DNA from 4 places in the Heyndrickxia acidicola genome. Region 2 is predicted to be linked to each of the others. Evidence: a T-box and tRNA genes for the amino acid it is inferred to sense, from the RefSeq annotation. Region 2 holds a T-box; the other regions hold tRNA genes.
What was found. A T-box is a leader RNA that pairs with one kind of tRNA and senses whether it is charged. The one in region 2 lies ahead of asnS (asparagine--tRNA ligase), so its partner is inferred to be a tRNA-Asn.
Positions count from the first base shown of each region.

Region 1: it has a tRNA-Asn gene. The T-box ahead of asnS (asparagine--tRNA ligase) is inferred to sense a tRNA for this amino acid. The anticodon was not compared.
Region 3: it has a tRNA-Asn gene. The T-box ahead of asnS (asparagine--tRNA ligase) is inferred to sense a tRNA for this amino acid. The anticodon was not compared.
Region 4: it has a tRNA-Asn gene. The T-box ahead of asnS (asparagine--tRNA ligase) is inferred to sense a tRNA for this amino acid. The anticodon was not compared.

Region 1 is NZ_KV440953.1:3,063,191-3,068,143, reverse strand. It holds gene A5N88_RS14335 (Tex family protein) at 1-1,821, shown strand, start outside; gene cmpA (cortex morphogenetic protein CmpA) at 1,907-2,020, opposite strand; gene A5N88_RS14330 (SprT family protein) at 2,195-2,647, shown strand; tRNA gene A5N88_RS14325 (tRNA-Asn) at 2,777-2,851, shown strand; tRNA gene A5N88_RS14320 (tRNA-Ser) at 2,853-2,943, shown strand; tRNA gene A5N88_RS14315 (tRNA-Glu) at 2,984-3,055, shown strand; tRNA gene A5N88_RS14310 (tRNA-Asp) at 3,078-3,153, shown strand; tRNA gene A5N88_RS14305 (tRNA-Gln) at 3,180-3,254, shown strand; tRNA gene A5N88_RS14300 (tRNA-Lys) at 3,302-3,377, shown strand; tRNA gene A5N88_RS14295 (tRNA-Leu) at 3,388-3,472, shown strand; tRNA gene A5N88_RS14290 (tRNA-Leu) at 3,533-3,618, shown strand; tRNA gene A5N88_RS14285 (tRNA-Arg) at 3,641-3,717, shown strand; tRNA gene A5N88_RS14280 (tRNA-Pro) at 3,722-3,798, shown strand; tRNA gene A5N88_RS14275 (tRNA-Gly) at 3,813-3,886, shown strand; rRNA gene A5N88_RS14270 (16S ribosomal RNA) at 3,986-4,953, shown strand, end outside.
Region 2 is NZ_KV440953.1:4,244,163-4,249,115, forward strand. It holds gene A5N88_RS19760 (MFS transporter) at 1-1,198, shown strand, start outside; gene A5N88_RS19765 (macrolide family glycosyltransferase) at 1,405-2,610, shown strand; gene A5N88_RS25650 (hypothetical protein) at 2,948-3,100, shown strand; T-box leader at 3,235-3,470, shown strand; gene asnS (asparagine--tRNA ligase) at 3,523-4,914, shown strand.
Region 3 is NZ_KV440953.1:2,761,969-2,766,921, reverse strand. It holds tRNA gene A5N88_RS12975 (tRNA-Leu) at 1-74, shown strand, start outside; tRNA gene A5N88_RS12970 (tRNA-Arg) at 110-186, shown strand; tRNA gene A5N88_RS12965 (tRNA-Pro) at 192-268, shown strand; tRNA gene A5N88_RS12960 (tRNA-Ala) at 276-348, shown strand; tRNA gene A5N88_RS12955 (tRNA-Met) at 364-437, shown strand; tRNA gene A5N88_RS12950 (tRNA-Ile) at 494-567, shown strand; tRNA gene A5N88_RS12945 (tRNA-Val) at 575-650, shown strand; tRNA gene A5N88_RS12940 (tRNA-Ser) at 691-783, shown strand; tRNA gene A5N88_RS12935 (tRNA-Met) at 816-889, shown strand; tRNA gene A5N88_RS12930 (tRNA-Asp) at 895-971, shown strand; tRNA gene A5N88_RS12925 (tRNA-Phe) at 987-1,062, shown strand; tRNA gene A5N88_RS12920 (tRNA-Tyr) at 1,098-1,181, shown strand; tRNA gene A5N88_RS12915 (tRNA-Trp) at 1,185-1,255, shown strand; tRNA gene A5N88_RS12910 (tRNA-His) at 1,272-1,347, shown strand; tRNA gene A5N88_RS12905 (tRNA-Gln) at 1,355-1,429, shown strand; tRNA gene A5N88_RS12900 (tRNA-Cys) at 1,437-1,510, shown strand; tRNA gene A5N88_RS12895 (tRNA-Gly) at 1,522-1,595, shown strand; tRNA gene A5N88_RS12890 (tRNA-Ile) at 1,608-1,681, shown strand; tRNA gene A5N88_RS12885 (tRNA-Asn) at 1,693-1,767, shown strand; tRNA gene A5N88_RS12880 (tRNA-Arg) at 1,782-1,855, shown strand; partial or broken gene A5N88_RS24400 (DinB family protein) at 2,049-2,168, shown strand; gene A5N88_RS12875 (NAD(P)H-dependent glycerol-3-phosphate dehydrogenase) at 2,403-3,362, shown strand; partial or broken gene A5N88_RS26400 (LPXTG cell wall anchor domain-containing protein) at 3,559-3,708, opposite strand; gene A5N88_RS12870 (threonine aldolase family protein) at 4,066-4,953, shown strand, end outside.
Region 4 is NZ_KV440953.1:2,523,116-2,528,068, forward strand. It holds gene A5N88_RS11800 (GNAT family N-acetyltransferase) at 163-675, opposite strand; gene A5N88_RS26140 (hypothetical protein) at 779-910, opposite strand; partial or broken gene A5N88_RS24355 (transposase) at 992-1,218, shown strand; gene A5N88_RS11805 (DinB family protein) at 1,218-1,715, opposite strand; gene A5N88_RS24930 (hypothetical protein) at 2,215-2,373, opposite strand; tRNA gene A5N88_RS11810 (tRNA-Leu) at 2,507-2,588, opposite strand; tRNA gene A5N88_RS11815 (tRNA-Cys) at 2,598-2,671, opposite strand; tRNA gene A5N88_RS11820 (tRNA-Gly) at 2,677-2,751, opposite strand; tRNA gene A5N88_RS11825 (tRNA-Gln) at 2,778-2,849, opposite strand; tRNA gene A5N88_RS11830 (tRNA-His) at 2,885-2,960, opposite strand; tRNA gene A5N88_RS11835 (tRNA-Trp) at 2,969-3,042, opposite strand; tRNA gene A5N88_RS11840 (tRNA-Tyr) at 3,047-3,130, opposite strand; tRNA gene A5N88_RS11845 (tRNA-Thr) at 3,140-3,215, opposite strand; tRNA gene A5N88_RS11850 (tRNA-Phe) at 3,221-3,296, opposite strand; tRNA gene A5N88_RS11855 (tRNA-Asp) at 3,328-3,403, opposite strand; tRNA gene A5N88_RS11860 (tRNA-Met) at 3,407-3,480, opposite strand; tRNA gene A5N88_RS11865 (tRNA-Val) at 3,490-3,565, opposite strand; tRNA gene A5N88_RS11870 (tRNA-Glu) at 3,590-3,664, opposite strand; tRNA gene A5N88_RS11875 (tRNA-Ser) at 3,677-3,768, opposite strand; tRNA gene A5N88_RS11880 (tRNA-Asn) at 3,776-3,850, opposite strand; rRNA gene rrf (5S ribosomal RNA) at 3,860-3,976, opposite strand; rRNA gene A5N88_RS11890 (23S ribosomal RNA) at 4,243-4,953, opposite strand, start outside.

The sequences.
Region 1 (4,953 bases), 1.2 Mb from region 2:
AAAGCTACGATTGCAAAAGAAAAAGGACTTGAGCCTCTCGCTGAGTGGATGATGACATTTCCCTTATCCGGGATCCTGGCTGAAGAACTGAAAAAGTACGTATCCGAAGAAAAAGAAGTAAATACTGCAGAGGATGCTTTGGCGGGAGCAAAGGATATTATTGCAGAAGCCATTTCAGATAATGCTGATTTTCGAGGGTGGATACGGAATGAAACATTCAAAACAGGGATGATCGTTTCCTCATTAAAAAATGATGCAGATGACGAGAAGAAGGTTTATGAAATGTATTATGCATATGAGGAGCCTGTAAGAAAGCTTGTCCCCCATCGCACCCTTGCCTTAAATAGAGGTGAGAAAGAGGGGATTCTTAGGATATCCATACAGCCGCAAACGGATAAAATCCTGAACTATTTATTTAAACAGGCAGTTAAAAATGAACGATCCTATGTTTGCGCTGCAATAAAAGAAGCCCTGGAAGATGCCTATAAAAGACTGATTCAGCCATCCATTGAGCGGGAAATCAGAAATGAACTAACAGATAAGGCTGAGGAACAAGCTATACATATTTTTTCTGAAAACCTCCGCAATCTCCTTTTGCAGCCGCCGTTAAGAGGGAAAATGGTCCTTGGAGTTGATCCAGCCTATCGTACAGGCTGTAAACTTGCAGTGGTTAATGAGACGGGAAAGGTTTTGGATATTAACGTAATTTATCCTCATCCTCCAAAAGCAAAACCAGCTGAAGCCAGAGACAAGTTTACTTCCATTCTTCAAAAATTCAATATAGAAGTGATTGCGATCGGCAATGGGACAGCTTCACAAGAGACCGAACAATTTGTTGTGGATATACTTAAGGAGCTTCAGGGAGAAATCTCCTATATTATTGTCAATGAAGCCGGTGCAAGTGTGTATTCTGCTTCGGACATAGCCAGAGAAGAGTTTCCTGAGTTACAGGTTGAAGAAAGGAGTGCGGTTTCTATAGCGAGAAGGTTACAGGATCCATTGGCTGAGCTAGTAAAAATTGATCCTAAATCCGTGGGTGTAGGGCAATATCAGCATGATGTATCTCAAAAAAAGCTGAATGAATCCTTAACTTTTGTTGTAGAAACAGCGGTGAACAAGGTCGGAGTGGATGTCAACACCGCCTCGGCTGCTTTATTGCAATATGTCTCAGGGTTAAGTAAAGCCGTTGCCAATAATATTGTTAAGTATCGTGAAGAGAATGGAAAATTCATAAACAGAGGAAACCTGAAGGGAATTCCGCGTTTGGGTGCAAAAACCTATGAACAAAGCATTGGGTTTCTTAGAATTAATAATGGAGAGGATCCGCTGGACAAAACGCCGATTCATCCTGAAAGCTATAATGTCGTTAAGAAGTTATTAAAAAAGCTGGGATGTACAGTTACTGATTTAGGAAGCGAATCTTTAAAGGCAGCTATCAGCAGCTTATCACTCAAAGAAACAGCCCAGGATCTTGGAATTGGTGAACCTACCTTAAAAGATATTCTGGATGCTTTAAATCGTCCAGGAAGAGATCCTCGGGATGAACAGCCCAAGCCGCTCTTAAAGAAAGACATTCTTAAATTGGAAGATCTGAAAGCCGGCACTGAAATGCAAGGTACCGTTAGAAATGTTGTAGACTTTGGGGCGTTTGTAGACGTGGGTGTGAAAGAAGATGGGCTTGTGCATATTTCCAAGCTTAGTAACAAATTTGTCAAGCATCCTTTAGATGTTGTCTCTGTTGGTGACATCGTTACAGTTTGGGTGGAAAAAGTTGATGTCCAAAAAGGGAGATTGTCTTTGACGATGCTTCCCTCAGAATGAAATCTAGGTCGATTTTTTTCTAACATATCAACTTTTGCATAATAAATAAATTAGTTGAAAATACCGCAATGAAAAACACTGCTCACTATGAGCAGTGTTTTGTTGTGTAAAAAAACCAGCACTGATTTAATAATTTAATTTGATATCGGTTTTTTTCCGAGAAAGCGCGGCGCATTTGGTTTTGGAACCAAGTCGGCATAGCGGAGACACCCCCCTTTTCCTTTGTGAGGCTAACCAGTAACAAGTTAGACGATAGCTATGGATTATGAGGAGATAGCTGGAAAAATCGCTCATGCAAAATATGCTAATACTTAATATATGCTATAATAGTTTGTCACGTTCTCACCTTCTTTTAAATTGGAGGATTATACAATTGGATAATCATTCGTTACAAACTTTGGTAGAAGAACTTTCTTTAACTTATTTCAAACGCCCATTTAAACATCTTGCATTATTTAACTCCCGACTTAGAACGACGGGCGGGAGGTACCTTTTAAGGTCTCACAATATAGAAATTAACAGGAAGTATTACGAGGCTTACGGAAAAGAAGAACTTGTTGGTATTATAAAACACGAACTGTGCCATTATCATCTTCACCTTGAAGGACAAGGATACCAGCATCGGGATCAGGACTTTAAGCAATTATTGTCATTGGTTGGTGCACCAAGATATTGCTCCCCATTAGAAGGTGAGACGAAAAAAATTCAATTACTTCATCAATATATCTGTACTGTCTGCAATACTTCCTATAACAGAAAAAGAAAAGTGAATATTATCCGTTTTGTGTGCGGAAAATGTAGAGGAAAGTTAAAAGAAATGAAATGAAAACAGCCTGAAACAGGCTATTTATAAAGGGTTTTAAACATATTTAAATAATAATAAAATAAATTGATAAAAGTGCTTGACACTTTGAAGGTATCTTATTATAATTTTAAGAGTCGATAAGATAATTATTCCGCAGTAGCTCAGTGGTAGAGCTATCGGCTGTTAACCGATCGGTCGTAGGTTCGAGTCCTACCTGCGGAGCCATGGGGAAGTACTCAAGTGGCTGAAGAGGCGCCCCTGCTAAGGGTGTAGGTCGCGTAAGCGGCGCGAGGGTTCAAATCCCTCCTTCTCCGCCATGTTTAATCTTATTTTATACATGGACAAGCAATCAGTTATGGCCCGTTGGTCAAGCGGTTAAGACACCGCCCTTTCACGGCGGTAACACGGGTTCGAATCCCGTACGGGTCATTTTTAAAAAAATATATTGCAAGGTCCCGTAGTGTAGCGGTTATCACGCCTGCCTGTCACGCAGGAGATCGCGGGTTCGAATCCCGTCGGGACCGCCATTTTTTCTTTTTTAAAAGAAATTCATTGGGCTATAGCCAAGCGGTAAGGCAACGGACTTTGACTCCGTCATTCGTTGGTTCGAATCCAGCTAGCCCAGCCATTTTCTTTTTATGAAACAAATCTTTATTCTTACAGATGGATTTGTACGAGCCATTAGCTCAGTCGGTAGAGCATCTGACTTTTAATCAGAGGGTCGAAGGTTCGAGTCCTTCATGGCTCACCATTTTGAATACGCGGGTGTGGCGGAATTGGCAGACGCACCAGACTTAGGATCTGGCGCCGCAAGGCGTGGGGGTTCGACTCCCTTCACCCGCACCAAAAAAAGTATTGACAAGAACCTGATAGTTTGTTAAGATATTGTTCGTCACTATAAAATATGCGGTCGTGGCGGAATGGCAGACGCGCTAGGTTGAGGGCCTAGTGGGGGCAACCCCGTGGAGGTTCAAGTCCTCTCGGCCGCACCATTATAAAAAACAAACATATTATGCGCCCGTAGCTCAATTGGATAGAGCGTTTGACTACGGATCAAAAGGTTAGGGGTTCGACTCCTCTCGGGCGCGCCATTTACGGGAAGTAGCTCAGCTTGGTAGAGCACATGGTTTGGGACCATGGGGTCGCAGGTTCGAATCCTGTCTTCCCGACCATCACAATTATATATGCGGGTGTAGTTTAATGGTAAAACCACAGCCTTCCAAGCTGTTGTCGTGGGTTCGATTCCCATCACCCGCTCCAAATTGATTACATAGTTCTTTGAAAACTAAACAAAACAGAAACGTCAACGTTAATTCTTTGTCTTATATAGACAACAACTTTAAGAGCTAAATCAACTCTTTTTTGGAGAGTTTGATCCTGGCTCAGGACGAACGCTGGCGGCGTGCCTAATACATGCAAGTCGAGCGAATCAATTGGGAGCTTGCTCCCTTTTGGTTAGCGGCGGACGGGTGAGTAACACGTGGGTAACCTGCCTGTAAGACTGGGATAACTCCGGGAAACCGGGGCTAATACCGGATAACTTCTTCCTCCGCATGGGGGAATATTGAAAGATGGCTTCGGCTATCACTTACAGATGGACCCGCGGCGCATTAGCTAGTTGGTGAGGTAACGGCTCACCAAGGCAACGATGCGTAGCCGACCTGAGAGGGTGATCGGCCACACTGGGACTGAGACACGGCCCAGACTCCTACGGGAGGCAGCAGTAGGGAATCTTCCGCAATGGACGAAAGTCTGACGGAGCAACGCCGCGTGAGTGATGAAGGTTTTCGGATCGTAAAACTCTGTTGTTAGGGAAGAACAAGTACCGTTCGAATAGGGCGGTACCTTGACGGTACCTAACCAGAAAGCCACGGCTAACTACGTGCCAGCAGCCGCGGTAATACGTAGGTGGCAAGCGTTGTCCGGAATTATTGGGCGTAAAGCGCGCGCAGGCGGTTTCTTAAGTCTGATGTGAAAGCCCACGGCTCAACCGTGGAGGGTCATTGGAAACTGGGAGACTTGAGTGCAGAAGAGGAGAGTGGAATTCCACGTGTAGCGGTGAAATGCGTAGATATGTGGAGGAACACCAGTGGCGAAGGCGACTCTCTGGTCTGTAACTGACGCTGAGGCGCGAAAGCGTGGGGAGCGAACAGGATTAGATACCCTGGTAGTCCACGCCGTAAACGATGAGTGCTAAGTGTTAGAGGGTTTCCGCCCTTTAGTGCTGCAGCTAACGCATTAAGCACTCCGCCTGGGGAGTACGGCCGCAAGGCTGAAACTCAAAGGAATTGACGGGGGCCCGCACAAGCGGTGGAGCATGTGGTTTA
Region 2 (4,953 bases):
TGCGATTACTTCTTATGTTATGTACTTTTTGGGCGGGTGTGTACTGACAATAGTAGGTTCCGTGCTGCCTCAAATTCTAGCACACTATGAGCTTACCTATACCGTTGGAGGACAACTGGTTTTTCTTGGGTCATTAGGCTTTTTGCTTGGCGTGCCCATATCCACCTATATGCTGGGGCGTATAAGCGAGAAGAATCTTCTGGCCCTGGCAGCCGCCTTTATTGCTGTTGCTCAAATCGGGATGTATTTTCTGCCGCCTTTTCAATGGATTATCTTTTTTAACTTTTTAAATGGAATCGGGGTCGCTGCCTTGGAGATGGTGGTGGCGACACTGATGATGGAGCTTTTTGTTGGAAGGCGTGCAGTGGTGATGAGCTATCTGGAGGTTTCGTTTGGGGTAGGAGCTTTATTTATGCCGCTTGCAGCAAGTTTTTTCATCAACCAGCAGCATTGGAGAGCGTCCTTTCTTTTGACAAGTATCCTCGCGGTCGTCATGGTGGCGGTATCCAAAGCCATTCGGTTCAATAAGCATGATGCGCATGAAGAGGATGCTTCAGCCAAGCCTTCTGATGCCAGTTCAGCTGTACCGCCGGTTTTGCCGGCCCAGTCAAGATGGAAGGTATTGATTCTGTTTGTGCTTATGATCTTTATGTATGCAGGAGTGGAAAGCAGTCTGAATAACTTTCTGTCTTCTATTTTTATTACCTATTTAAAAGCCATTCCATCCTTTGCCTCCTTAAGTATCGGGACATTTTGGGTGGCGATGCTGGCAGGGAGGATTGCTACAGGCTGGATCATCCGTAAAGTGACCTATGAACGGTATCTGCTCTTCAGCATTATTGGAGCCATTTTCAGCCTGGTTCTTTTTATCCTTTTTAAAAACATGCTGGCAGGGTATCTGCTTCTCTTGGTTCTCGGATTAGCGATGTCAGGCATTTATTCGATTACGATGGTATATGCGAACCATACCCTTTCCGGATTATCAGCACGGATTGTCACAGGCTTTATTACCGGATTTTCCGGACTTGGCGGGGCTGTTTTCCCGGCTGTCATTGGTTTTGCTATGGACCGTGCAGGCATTGGTCCTGCCCTATGGGTAATAGCCGGGTTTGGAGTCATGTATTTAGCGGCTTTAACAGGAGTGCTTGTCTTTAGAGCGAGCGTTCACAGAGCTCATTCGCTTCATAGTCAGGGGTAACACGCTTCTTTAAAAAAAATCATCTGAAAAAGAGAAAAATGGTTACACTATGATTTGCATACAAGATTTACTGGCCATTCGGAGTTTTTGAAAATGGAGTATATGAACTGAAAAGCGGGAAAGTGAAATGATAGCTAGAATTCGGTGAAGGGCTCGGTTTTATGAGAGTCTGATAGAAAACGTAAACCGTTATGGGAGGGAACGAGATGGCAAGAGTATTGTTTTGCAACGGGCCGCAGGAAGGTCACGTGAATCCGACCATTGGCCTTGTACAGGAATTGATCAAACGAGGTGAAGAGGTTGTTTATTTTACAACAGAAGAACAGCGGGAGAAATTGGAGAAGGCAGGGGCTGTTGTGCATACATACCCTAACTTTTTCAAGGGAGGCATACCGAAAGGAAATCCACACTATTTACATTTAATCTCCTTGGTACTGCAATCGGCTTTGGAAATTCTGCCTCTCATTCTCGAAAAGCATGAGGAAACCCCCTTTGACTATGTCATTTATGATTCCATGTTTGGCGCCGGCAATTTGGCGGCTAAGCGCCTGAATCTTCCTTCTATTAATTCGCACCCAGGCTTTGTGATGCCGGAGGGGAAGTTTGAGGAAATGCTGAAAAAGAGAGGAGCTTTGGCGGCTGCCGAAGACGTAAAGCCGCTTGAAGACAAGTGTTCTAAGCTCTTTCAAAAGCTGAATAGCCGTTTTGAATTAGGGTTGAAATCGTATTTTGATTTGTTTTCCGATATCTCCCAATTTTCAATTATCTATACCAGCCGTTATTTTCAGCCGGGCGGCGATATGTTTTTAGAGGACCGCTATAAATTTATAGGCCCTTCTATTGTAAAAAGGGCTCAAACACATGACTTTCCAATGGAGAAGCTGAAAGGGAAGGAAGTTTTGTTTATTTCGCTGGGAACGGTCTTTAACAGGGCGAAGGATTTTTACCTGCAGTGTATTGAAGCGTTTCGGGATAAAAATCTGCTGGTCGTAATGTCTATCGGGCGGAACGTTTCTGTGGAGGAGCTGGGTGAGATTCCTGCCAATTTTATTGTAAAACAGTATGTTCCCCAGCTGGAAGTTCTCGAGCATACCCGCCTGTTTTTAACCCATGGCGGAATGAACAGCATTAATGAAGGAATCTATTACGGTGTACCGCTGCTTTTATATCCGCAAAATGCCGATCAGCCTGCCAATGCGTATCACGTTGAGGAGCTCGGAGCCGGAAAGAGGCTGAGGCAGGAAGCACTGTCTGCGGACTATCTGCGGCAGATTGCAGACTACATGCTGGATTCATATGATGCGTTTCATCAAAAGGTAGAAGCTATTCAGCATTCCTTTAAGCTCGCGGGCGGTTTACAAATGGCAGCGGATGAAATTGCTGCTTTTAAAAAGAAGAACGGCATTAACTAATTCTATAGAAGATTTAAAAGTAGTCTTGTAGAGGAAAGTATAGATATACAATTCTTTGAGGAACAAAATATGCAGAGGGAGCCTGAAGAGGTCTTCTGCAAAGTAAAGAGCGTTCTTTTATAACGAATGAATGAGGCATTCCTTTTTCTTCGTTATGGAAGGACGTTTTTTATTCGATAATAAAAGATAGCGGGATATAGGAATGAAAGTAAACAATGTACGATGAACAGCTAGAATAAAGGATCTCCCAAAATCTATTAACCGCTTTTAATCAACAAGCAGGACAACCAGCACTGCGCATGTATGATTAATACCCACTGTTTAGTTGAATACAACGTTGATTGCAGCGGAAGGCACGAGACTCCTGCGGGATCAGCGTGTTTGCGGAGACCCCACAGGAGCTTGCGACGAGGAGGCTCCGCAACCGCCCCGCGGAAAGCGAGTGCCTGCAGTGGAAATCAACCAGCAGATTGAATGTAGCAAGATTTAGTGCCGAATCCGTTTTTTGCATCAAATACCACCAAAGTTTACGCAAATAGCCGAAGGGTTATGCTAATATTATGACGAAATAGGGTTGTAAAATGGTGCTGTTTTGTGATATCGTTTTATAATGTAAATTTACATAGCAAAACGTTGAAGAGGAAAAGTAATTCTGCTGGAATCGATAGCGAGCCGGGGGCGGTGGAAGCCTGGTGATGAGGCATTAATGAAGAACACCTCTGAGTTCTAACCGAACAGATTCCTTAGTAGGCTTAGACGTTTCCAGCACGTTACGGACTGGATGAAGCAGAAAAGCTTTAAGTTGGCCATCTATGTGGCAATTTGGGTGGTACCGCGGAAGATAGCCTTTCGTCCCTTTTTCGCTGGGGATGGAAGGCTTTTTATATCATGAAGTATTATAGGAGGCTCGTTATGATCAAGACCGTAGTAAAAGATTTATTCAGAAATCAAGAACGTTTTAAAGACCAGACCGTTCAACTATCCGGCTGGATTCGTACTCTTCGCGATTCCAAAACAGTTGGATTTCTTGAATTGAACGATGGTACTTTCTTTAAAAGTGTACAGGTTGTTTTTGAGGATTCGCTTGAAAACTACAAAGAGATCACAAAACTGCCGATCAGCTCTTCGGTTTCAGTGGAGGGTGTATTTGTTCCAACACCAGAAATGAAACAGCCTTTTGAAATTAAAGCTCACAAAATTGTGGTAGAAGGCCTGTCCAATCCAGATTATCCTTTGCAAAAAAAGAGACACACTCTCGAGTACCTTAGAACGATTGCACATTTGCGCCCAAGAGCCAATACATTCTCAGCTGTATTCAGAGTGCGTTCATTAGCATCGTATGCAATCCATAAATTTTTCCAGGAAAAAGGCTTTGTCAATGTGCATACACCGATTATTACAGGGAGCGATACAGAGGGTGCAGGGGAAATGTTCCGTGTTACTTCATTAGATTTAAACAACGTTCCTGTAACGGAAGAAGGCAAAGTGGATGAAAAGAAAGATTTCTTTGGCAAGGAATCGAACCTGACTGTGAGCGGACAATTAAATGCAGAAACGTTTGCCTTGGCATTCCGCAATGTGTATACATTCGGTCCTACTTTCAGAGCAGAAAACTCCAATACCGCCCGCCACGCGGCAGAGTTCTGGATGGTCGAACCGGAAGTGGCATTTGCTGAATTGCCGGATATTATGGACCTTGCAGAGGAAATGGTGAAATTTATCATTGGATTCATTTTCGAACAGGCACCGGAAGAATTGGAGTTCTTTAACAGCTTCATTGATAAAACCCTTATTGAAAGATTAAAGAACGCGCAAGAGTCTGATTTCGGAAGAATTACCTATACGGAGGCTGTTGAACTGCTTCAAAAATCAGAACAGAAATTCGAATATCCTGTTGAATGGGGTACGGATCTACAAACCGAACACGAGCGTTACCTGAGCGAAGAGGTTTACAAACGTCCTGTCTTTGTAACTGACTATCCTAAAGAAATCAAGGCGTTCTATATGAGAGCCAATGATGACGGCAAAACAGTTGCTGCAACAGACTTATTAGTGCCGGGCATCGGTGAGTTAATTGGCGGAAGCCAGCGTGAGGAAAGGGAAGAAGTTCTCGCTGACAAGATCAAAGAACTGGGCATGTCAGAAGAAGATTACTGGTGGTACCTGGAGCTTAGAAAATACGGCGGCACGAAGCATTCCGGCTATGGAATTGGATTTGAGCGCCTGATCATGTATTTAACAGGAATGAAAAATATCCGTGACGTGATTCCATTCCCTCGTACACCGGGAAATGCTGATTTCTAAGATTTTCTTTTAAAAATAGCTATAGCAAAAAGCACTGCA
Region 3 (4,953 bases), 1.5 Mb from region 2:
CTGGCAGACGCACAGGACTTAAAATCCTGCGGTAGGTGACTACCGTACCGGTTCGATTCCGGTCCTCGGCACCAAAGTTTTTTGCGGCAGCAAAATAACTTTTCATTAAGCGCCCGTAGCTCAATTGGATAGAGCGTTTGACTACGGATCAAAAGGTTAGGGGTTCGACTCCTCTCGGGCGCGCCATTTTACGGGAAGTAGCTCAGCTTGGTAGAGCACATGGTTTGGGACCATGGGGTCGCAGGTTCGAATCCTGTCTTCCCGACCACTAATATGGGGCCTTAGCTCAGCTGGGAGAGCGCCTGCTTTGCACGCAGGAGGTCAGCGGTTCGATCCCGCTAGGCTCCATTTATAATGAAATATGGCGGTGTAGCTCAGCTGGCTAGAGCGTACGGTTCATACCCGTGAGGTCGGGGGTTCGATCCCCTCCGCCGCTATAAAGTGTATTGATTCTTTTATTAGAAAGGTCCATCCTTTCAATAATAGCGATACTGGACCCTTAGCTCAGTTGGTTAGAGCAGACGGCTCATAACCGTCCGGTCGTAGGTTCGAGTCCTACAGGGTCCATTTATATGGAGGATTAGCTCAGCTGGGAGAGCACCTGCCTTACAAGCAGGGGGTCGGCGGTTCGAACCCGTCATCCTCCACCATATAAAATTCAGGTTAGTCCTGATTTAAACCAATTAATATGGAGGAATACCCAAGTCTGGCTGAAGGGATCGGTCTTGAAAACCGACAGGCGGGTTACACCGCGCGGGGGTTCGAATCCCTCTTCCTCCGCCATATTAAAAAATGCATAATGTTTATATTATCGTCGCGGGGTGGAGCAGTCTGGTAGCTCGTCGGGCTCATAACCCGAAGGTCGCAGGTTCAAATCCTGCCCCCGCAATACATGGTCCGGTAGTTCAGCTGGTTAGAATGCCTGCCTGTCACGCAGGAGGTCGCGGGTTCGAGTCCCGTCCGGACCGCCATTTATAAATCAATACGGCTCGGTAGCTCAGTCGGTAGAGCAAAGGACTGAAAATCCTTGTGTCGGCGGTTCGATTCCGTCCCGAGCCACCATTAAATAGAATATATACCCTTTGATTTTAAATCTTGGAGGGGTAGCGAAGTGGCTAAACGCGGCGGACTGTAAATCCGCTCCTTCGGGTTCGGCGGTTCGAATCCGTCCCCCTCCACCATTTAGGGGTATAGTTTAATGGTAAAACGAAGGTCTCCAAAACCTTTGATGTGGGTTCGATTCCTACTACCCCTGTAAAGTTCCTATTATGGCGGCTGTGGCGAAGTGGTTAACGCATCGGATTGTGGTTCCGACATTCGTGGGTTCGATTCCCATCAGCCGCCCCATTCAAATTGGGCTATAGCCAAGCGGTAAGGCAACGGACTTTGACTCCGTCATTCGTTGGTTCGAATCCAGCTAGCCCAGCCATTTTTAAGGCAGCATAGCCAAGTGGTAAGGCAGAGGTCTGCAAAACCTTTATCCCCGGTTCAAATCCGGGTGTTGCCTCCAGTGCTTATGATGCGGGTGTAGTTTAGTGGTAAAACTACAGCCTTCCAAGCTGTTGTCGTGGGTTCGATTCCCATCACCCGCTCCAAAATTTCATTATGGGCCTATAGCTCAGCTGGTTAGAGCGCACGCCTGATAAGCGTGAGGTCGATGGTTCGAGTCCATTTAGGCCCATTTTTTATTCTTCCGCAGTAGCTCAGTGGTAGAGCTATCGGCTGTTAACCGATCGGTCGTAGGTTCGAGTCCTACCTGCGGAGCCACTGATTATTATGATGCGCCTTTAGCTCAGCTGGATAGAGCAACAGCCTTCTAAGCTGTGGGTCAGAGGTTCGAATCCTCTAAGGCGCGTTTTTCTTTCTTTTTACTTTTATATTTTCAAACCTCATACACTGTTAAAGTGTTTTTTTTATGCCGAAAAATGACTTATTTAATTTAGGGGTTCTGTTTTCAAGTACAAGTTTATAAAATGCATGAAAAAGGGACATCAAATTGCAAATGAATTAGATGTCCCTTTTTTTATTGAAATAAAGGTTTTTTACTCACCGTATTATGGCTTTTTACGCATACCATCACACATGAATTTCACCATAAAGGACAAATTGTAAAAATAGGCAGACAACTTGTATATATCCCCCCAGACACGGACCTCATTGGATTATAAGATTTTATTAAAGGACAAAATCTCAATGCTGCCTAATTGGCAGCATTTTTTATTATTAAATAAACGTGATGTTAGTAGCATAAGAAAGATATGATTTGTAACTAAATGGGAGGAAATTTTATTAAGCAAGTCGAATATAACATAGCTATTATTAACGATTAATGGATCCTTTTTCAAAGGGAAACAAAGTGAATTTGAATGGAAACTGTAGGAACAAAAAGATGAGGTGAATTAATGGATATTTCAGTTTTAGGATGCGGGCGTTGGGGAACCTTTTTGGCTTGGTATGCCAATAAGATTGGACATAATGTAATGTTATGGGGACGTGAAAACTCAAGGAATTTTATTGGATTACAAGAAACTAGAAAAAATGATTACTTAACTTTATCAAAAGATATTGAGCTAAGTATGTCGTTAGAGAAGGCTATATCGTATGCTGAAATGATTATCATTTCTATTAGTGCTCAGGAATTGCGCTCATTTGCAAAACAATTAAGTAGACTAAGCAAAATGCAAAGGAAAACATTCATCTTATGTATGAAAGGATTAGAAGCTTCCAGCGGGAAAAGACTTTCCCAAGTATTTGGTGAAGAGATTGGAAAAACCGCAAATATCGCAGTATGGGTAGGACCAGGACACGTACAGGATTTTGTAAATGATATACCTAATTGCATGGTTATCGGTTCCGAAAATATTGAAGTAACTAAAAAAATTGTGCAAGAGTTGAATAGTGATTTAATAAGGTTTTACTATGGACAAGACCTTATTGGAAATGAGATTGGTGCTGCTGCTAAAAATGTTATGGGTATAGCCGCGGGAATGTTAGATGGATTAAATAATAGCAGTTTAAAAGGTTCACTTATGGCAAGGGGAACAAGAGAGATTTCCCGTTTAGTCAGAGCAATGGGTGGCAATGATGTAACTGTATATGGATTAAGTCATTTAGGAGACTTTGAAGCAACACTATTCTCAGATAGTCACAATAGAAAATTTGGGCAAGGATTTATTCAAGGAGAGAGGTTTGAAAAACTGGCAGAAGGTGTTTCAACAGTAACGGCATTGAAAGAATTATCCACACACTATGACATTCAGCTTCCAATTTGTAATGCGGTATATGAAATTATATTTAACAATAATGATCCAAAAGAAACTTTAAAGGATTTATTTTTAAGACCTGTGAAATTTGAGTTTTAATATAATTGATAAGAATTGGCATTGATTTTGGAAGGGGCTATGGCTGCTCCTTTTTTAGATGTAAGACAAAGATTGTGAAGAAATATCCTTAAATGATTGGGCCCGTGAGTTGAAGAAGTACGTTCCATTTAATCACATTTAAAAACACATTTTCAATGAAAAGCGGTGTTTTTAAATGTTATTTAGTTTGCTGTTTTTACTTCAAGTTTTGTACTTCAAATTTTAGGTCCTTTTTTGTTTTTACAAAAAAGTATATTAGCCCGGCAGCAATTAAAGAAATGATTCCCACTAAAACAGAAATTAATGTTTTTTTTGTTCGGAAGTTTCTATGGCTATTGGTTTCAGAGTGGAAATTAGCCCATTACAGCTGCCCATTCATCCAAGCTCCAATAAAAATTCCAGAAATAATAATACTTACAACCTCTATAGCAATAAAGAACTTTACTATATACTTTTCCCCTCTCAGTTATTGCTGTATTTACGTGTACAGGCATGAAATTGTTTCATATAAATCACTTCCTTTCCCTAATTCTTATAGGCTAAGGTAAGGGGATTTTTCCTCCGCTGTACTGAGATATTAAAATATCTATATATAGAGCCTCTTACATTCAAGCAGTGTCCCATATTTTTATGTCTATTTGGAATTTTTACTTTATACTAAAGATATGTTCCTATAAATGTGTGAGGAAGAGGAGAAGATGGCATGAATAATCAAAATGTCTTACTGGAAAAGTTTAAGCAGGCTAAGTATCCAATAGGCGGAAATGGCAAGAGGAATATTCAAACACTAAAGGATGCCTTTAGTAATGTTGCTGGAGACATAGAAAGTGACGTATACGGAAAGGGAATGCTAATTGAGAAATTCCAGGAAAAAATTGCAGATTATCTTGGTATGGAGTCATCTGTATTTTTTCCAAGCGGAACGATGGCACAGCAAATCGCTTTAAGAATTTGGTGTGATGAGAAACAGCTTAACAAGGTAGCCTATCATCCTTTATGTCACTTGGAGATCCATGAGGAAGACGGATTAAAGGAATTGCATCATATCCAGCCAGTGTTGTTAGCCGATCAAACAAGGCTGATAGAATTGGAAGATGTTATGGGTATGGAAGAGGAAATTGCCTGTCTATTGCTGGAGCTGCCGCAGAGGGAAATAGGCGGCCAGCTTCCTGAATATGAAACATTAGAAAAGATAGCAGCTTATTGCCGGGATAAAGGGATAATGCTGCACTTAGACGGAGCCAGGCTATTTGAAATTTTGCCGTATTATCAAAAAACAGCAGCTGAAGTATGCAGCCTTTTTGATAGCGTATATGTCTCTTTTTACAAAGGAATTGGAGGAATCGCGGGTGCCATTCTTGCAGGCACCAAGGAATTTACAGAGAAATCGAAGGTATGGAAAAGGCGCCATGGAGGGGATTTAATTAGTCTTTACCCTTACATTATCAGTGCTGATTATTATTTTGATAAGAGAGTGGATAAAATGGATGAATATTATCAACAGGCGAAAGAGCTTGCTGTACTCTTTAATCAATGCTCACATGTATCTACTCTTCCGGAAGTGCCTGTTTCAAATATGTTCCACGTGCAT
Region 4 (4,953 bases), 1.7 Mb from region 2:
ACCTCAAAAAAGAAAGCAAAAAAAGTACACTAAATAACAAACTTTTCACGTTAGCGGTGTTTTTCTTGTTAATCAAATGAATGTCCTAGTTCAACTCACCCGTTTGTTGAAGTACATTTCCTCACAAAATTTATGGCAATTAAGAACTAACCGGAAAATTAGCTATTGTCCAATTAAATTATAACGCCAATTATTGCACCGCATAAAGCTTCCTGGAGGATATTCAAATTCGCATTCAGAGATAAACTGAAAATCAAGCTTCCGACAAACTGCATTAGAAGCAGGATTATCAATCGATGGGAATGCGTGGATGTATTTATATTTGTTCTCACTAGATGCTTCTACAATTGCTAACCTTACCGCTTTTGTAGCTATTCCTATCCCTTGATAAGAGGGTAGAACGCTCCAACCAGTTTCATATACATTTTCATCATTCCAAGTAGCTTGCCAATACCCTACAGAACCTATTGGTTCTAATTCTGGTAACAATTTAATGCTGAACATACGTCCTCTATTTCCCAGTTCAAGATATCGTTTATGTCGATTTAAAATCTGCTCTTTACTCTCAGGACCTCCAAGATGCTGCATCATTTCTGGAGCGTTTATAAGAAAAAGTAAATCAAGGTCATTATCCTCCCATGTCTTTATCTGAATGCTATGATTACTTGCTTCCAAATTTTTTTCATCCCCTTCACCACTTATTATTTACTCTTTCTTTACATAAGTTGCCGGTCACTGTTTGGCAGCTCTTTCTTTTTGTGCAGAACGGGGAGGTTAGTTAAACAACCATATCATTAAAAAGAGGATTTTTAGCCAGGATAAGAAATGTAATTTTATAAATCTTAGCTATATCTTGATTAGTCATTTTGTCTAACAAATTCTTTTCTAGTTCTTCTTTAGTTGGCAGCATAAAAAATCACCTCGATACTTTTATATCTTGGTGATCGAATTTGTAAATATAAAATCAATATTTTATTAATTCAAACGAGTCCTCTATTCAATTCCCGAAACCGTAAGGAGAATGGCCGAACAGATTCTGTTGGAAGTAGAAACCAATGTGAAAGCCCAGTTTCCGAGTGCAGCCCATATGTGTTCCTGGGCCGAGCCGACCTTGTACCAGACCAGAATGAAAGTGCAGGTAAGAGGAAATCAGCCAAGACCAAAAAAGGAAACAAGTATTTAAGTTCTGCATTAACGGAAACAGCTCATTCATTTCGTTAGGACCAATCAACGCCGCTCCAAGAGGATTGCAACTTTCGCAACAGAACAATTTGGCCGAGATGATACGTATCATGCATCATGATATTGCTGAGTAAACGCTCAATAGAGTAACTGTTAGCTGCATACGGAGCTGTTAACTTTTCATCGTCAAGGTCCGCAATGACCGTTTTTAATTTATTCATGACTTCATAAAGGCGCTGCACTGTCTGGTCCCACCCAATTTCGTCTTCTGGATTCCCCGGGTTTCCAAAGGTTTCATCATTGCCTTCTGCTTTATGCGGATTCTCTGTGCCCTTAATTCGATGGATCACGTCTTCATTCCAAAATATCAAGTGGTTGACAATCTGCCAAATCGAATTGCTGATTCCCGAACTTGTCCATGCTGCCTCAGCTGCGATGACTCCATGAAGCGCCTGATCCATGGATGCAAACCACTCATTCTTATAGCAATGCATGTCGAGTTGTTCTAAAAACATTTTGGCTACAACTTGCATAAAACCAATCTCCTCACTGTTTAGTGTAATCTTTCAAAGTTAAAAGACATGAAAAAATCTGAGTTATAGTATAAATTAATCGTTACTAAAAAGGTATAAACCAAAACCAAGCGTATCCCTTCCATATTGCAGATACATTTCTCTCCAGCTTCTAATTCTCTCCAATATGGCAGGCTAATCCCAATCTTCCGGGTGACGATAACAATAATCCTCAATCGATTTCGAAAACAACCATTCATACGCATCAAAATCATCTTCATTTACTACTGTCGTCAATATAACGAAAAAATGTTCTCAATGAAATCCTCCAATCATTTATTTTGAGAATACAACAAAACCAAGTTCACTAGGACTTATTCTACTCATCCAGTTTAAATTCCTTCATCATGTACTTGACTACGATCTTTATTCTCTCTTTAAAGTACAAAATAATATTTTCAATATCTGATTGTGTCAAATCAATTTTCTGCTTTTCAAGCCCAATTCCATCCATCGCTTTTTAGAAAGAGGAAAACACATTTCTGCAGTATTCAATAGTAGCAAGTTTTAATTTTTTCAACATACAATGTCTTTCAAACTTTTCTATAGCCTCTTCATCTGTGAGCGACCTTTTTAATAATTTCTTTTCTTCAACTGTAAGTTCATTTGAACGTCTCAAATTAATCCCTCCACTTCGTACGATTCATCTCGTATGATTTTCTTCAAAATAGTCGTATGCAAGATAACAAAAAAAGACCTCCAACAAAGTGTTGAAAGTCTTTTGATATAAGGCTTGGCTACCTTATAAATGATACCGGTGGTCGGGGTCGAACCGACACTTCCGAAGAAACACGATTTTGAGTCGTGCGCGTCTGCCAATTCCGCCACACCGGCATATGTTTATGGAGGCGGCAACCGGATTCGAACCGGTGGTAAAGGTTTTGCAGACCTCTGCCTTACCACTTGGCTATGCCGCCAACATTGGAGCGGAAGACGGGATTCGAACCCGCGACCCCCACCTTGGCAAGGTGGTGTTCTACCACTGAACTACTTCCGCGTTTCAGGAAAAATACTTCCTGAGGACTGGGCTAGCTGGATTCGAACCAACGAATGACGGAGTCAAAGTCCGTTGCCTTACCGCTTGGCTATAGCCCATCAATAAGATATTATATGTTCTGTATTATATCATATGGGGCGGCTGATGGGAATCGAACCCACGAATGTCGGAACCACAATCCGATGCGTTAACCACTTCGCCACAGCCGCCATAATATTGGCAGGGGTAGTAGGAATCGAACCCACACCAAAGGTTTTGGAGACCTTCGTTCTACCTTTAAACTATACCCCTATAATGGTGGAGGGGGACGGATTCGAACCGCCGAACCCGAAGGAGCGGATTTACAGTCCGCCGCGTTTAGCCACTTCGCTACCCCTCCAAATAATGCTGGTGCCGGCCAGAGGACTTGAACCCCCAACCTACTGATTACAAGTCAGTTGCTCTACCAATTGAGCTAGGCCGGCATGAATGGTGGCTCAGGACGGAATCGAACCGCCGACACAAGGATTTTCAGTCCTTTGCTCTACCGACTGAGCTACTGAGCCAAATGATTTCCAGCAATATGTATTTTATAAATGGCGGTCCCGACGGGAATCGAACCCGCGATCTCCTGCGTGACAGGCAGGCGTGATAACCGCTACACTACGGGACCAGATTGCGGGGGCAGGATTTGAACCTGCGACCTTCGGGTTATGAGCCCGACGAGCTACCAGACTGCTCCACCCCGCGATAATATCATGGTGGAGGATGACGGGTTCGAACCGCCGACCCCCTGCTTGTAAGGCAGGTGCTCTCCCAGCTGAGCTAATCCTCCAATGTATCTATTAAATTAATTAATTGGTGACCCGTACGGGATTCGAACCCGTGTTACCGCCGTGAAAGGGCGGTGTCTTAACCGCTTGACCAACGGGCCATAAATATATTATGGCGGAGAGCAAGGGATTCGAACCCTTGAGACAGCGTTGACCGTCTACACGATTTCCAATCGTGCTCCTTCGACCTCTCGGACAGCTCTCCATATAAGTGGCTCCGCAGGTAGGACTCGAACCTACGACCGATCGGTTAACAGCCGATAGCTCTACCACTGAGCTACTGCGGAATAATATCAGCTTGGCGACGTCCTACTCTCACAGGGGGACAGCCCCCAACTACCATCGGCGCTGAGAAGCTTAACTTCCGTGTTCGGGATGGGAACGGGTGTGACCTTCTCGCTATTGCCACCAAACCTTTAAGACATATATTATTATACATGTTTGTGAGAAAATATCAAGTATAAATTTGAAAATTATTCTCTCAAAACTAGATATGAGAAACCAAGTAATAACGTTGAATCGTCTTTTATATTGTCCAGCTACAGTGGAAGGTTAAAAAGCAAACCTTCCTACTCCTAGTTCCTCGAGGTCATAATCTGTATTGCTCTGTGGCAAAAGGCGCCACGCCGCAATCCATCTTATGCTTGTCGGAACTAAACAGTCGCTTTCGCTTTTCTATTTGGTTAAGTCCTCGATCGATTAGTATCCGTCAGCTCCATGTGTCACCACACTTCCACCTCGAACCTATCAACCTGATCATCTTTCAGGGATCTTACTAGCTTGCGCTATGGGAAATCTCATCTTGAGGGGGGCTTCATGCTTAGATGCTTTCAGCACTTATCCCTTCCGCACATAGCTACCCAGCGATGCCTTTGGCAAGACAACTGGTACACCAGCGGTGCGTCCATCCCGGTCCTCTCGTACTAAGGACAGCTCCTCTCAAATTTCCTACGCCCACGACGGATAGGGACCGAACTGTCTCACGACGTTCTGAACCCAGCTCGCGTACCGCTTTAATGGGCGAACAGCCCAACCCTTGGGACCGACTACAGCCCCAGGATGCGATGAGCCGACATCGAGGTGCCAAACCTCCCCGTCGATGTGGACTCTTGGGGGAGATAAGCCTGTTATCCCCGGGGTAGCTTTTATCCGTTGAGCGATGGCCCTTCCATGCGGAACCACCGGATCACTAAGCCCGACTTTCGTCCCTGCTCGACTTGTAGGTCTCGCAGTCAAGCTCCCTTGTGCCTTTACACTCTGCGAATGATTTCCAACCATTCTGAGGGAACCTTTGGGCGCCTCCGTTACTCTTTAGGAGGCGACCGCCCCAGTCAAACTGCCTGCCTGACACTGTCTCCCACCCCGATCAGGGGTGCGGGTTAGAATTTCA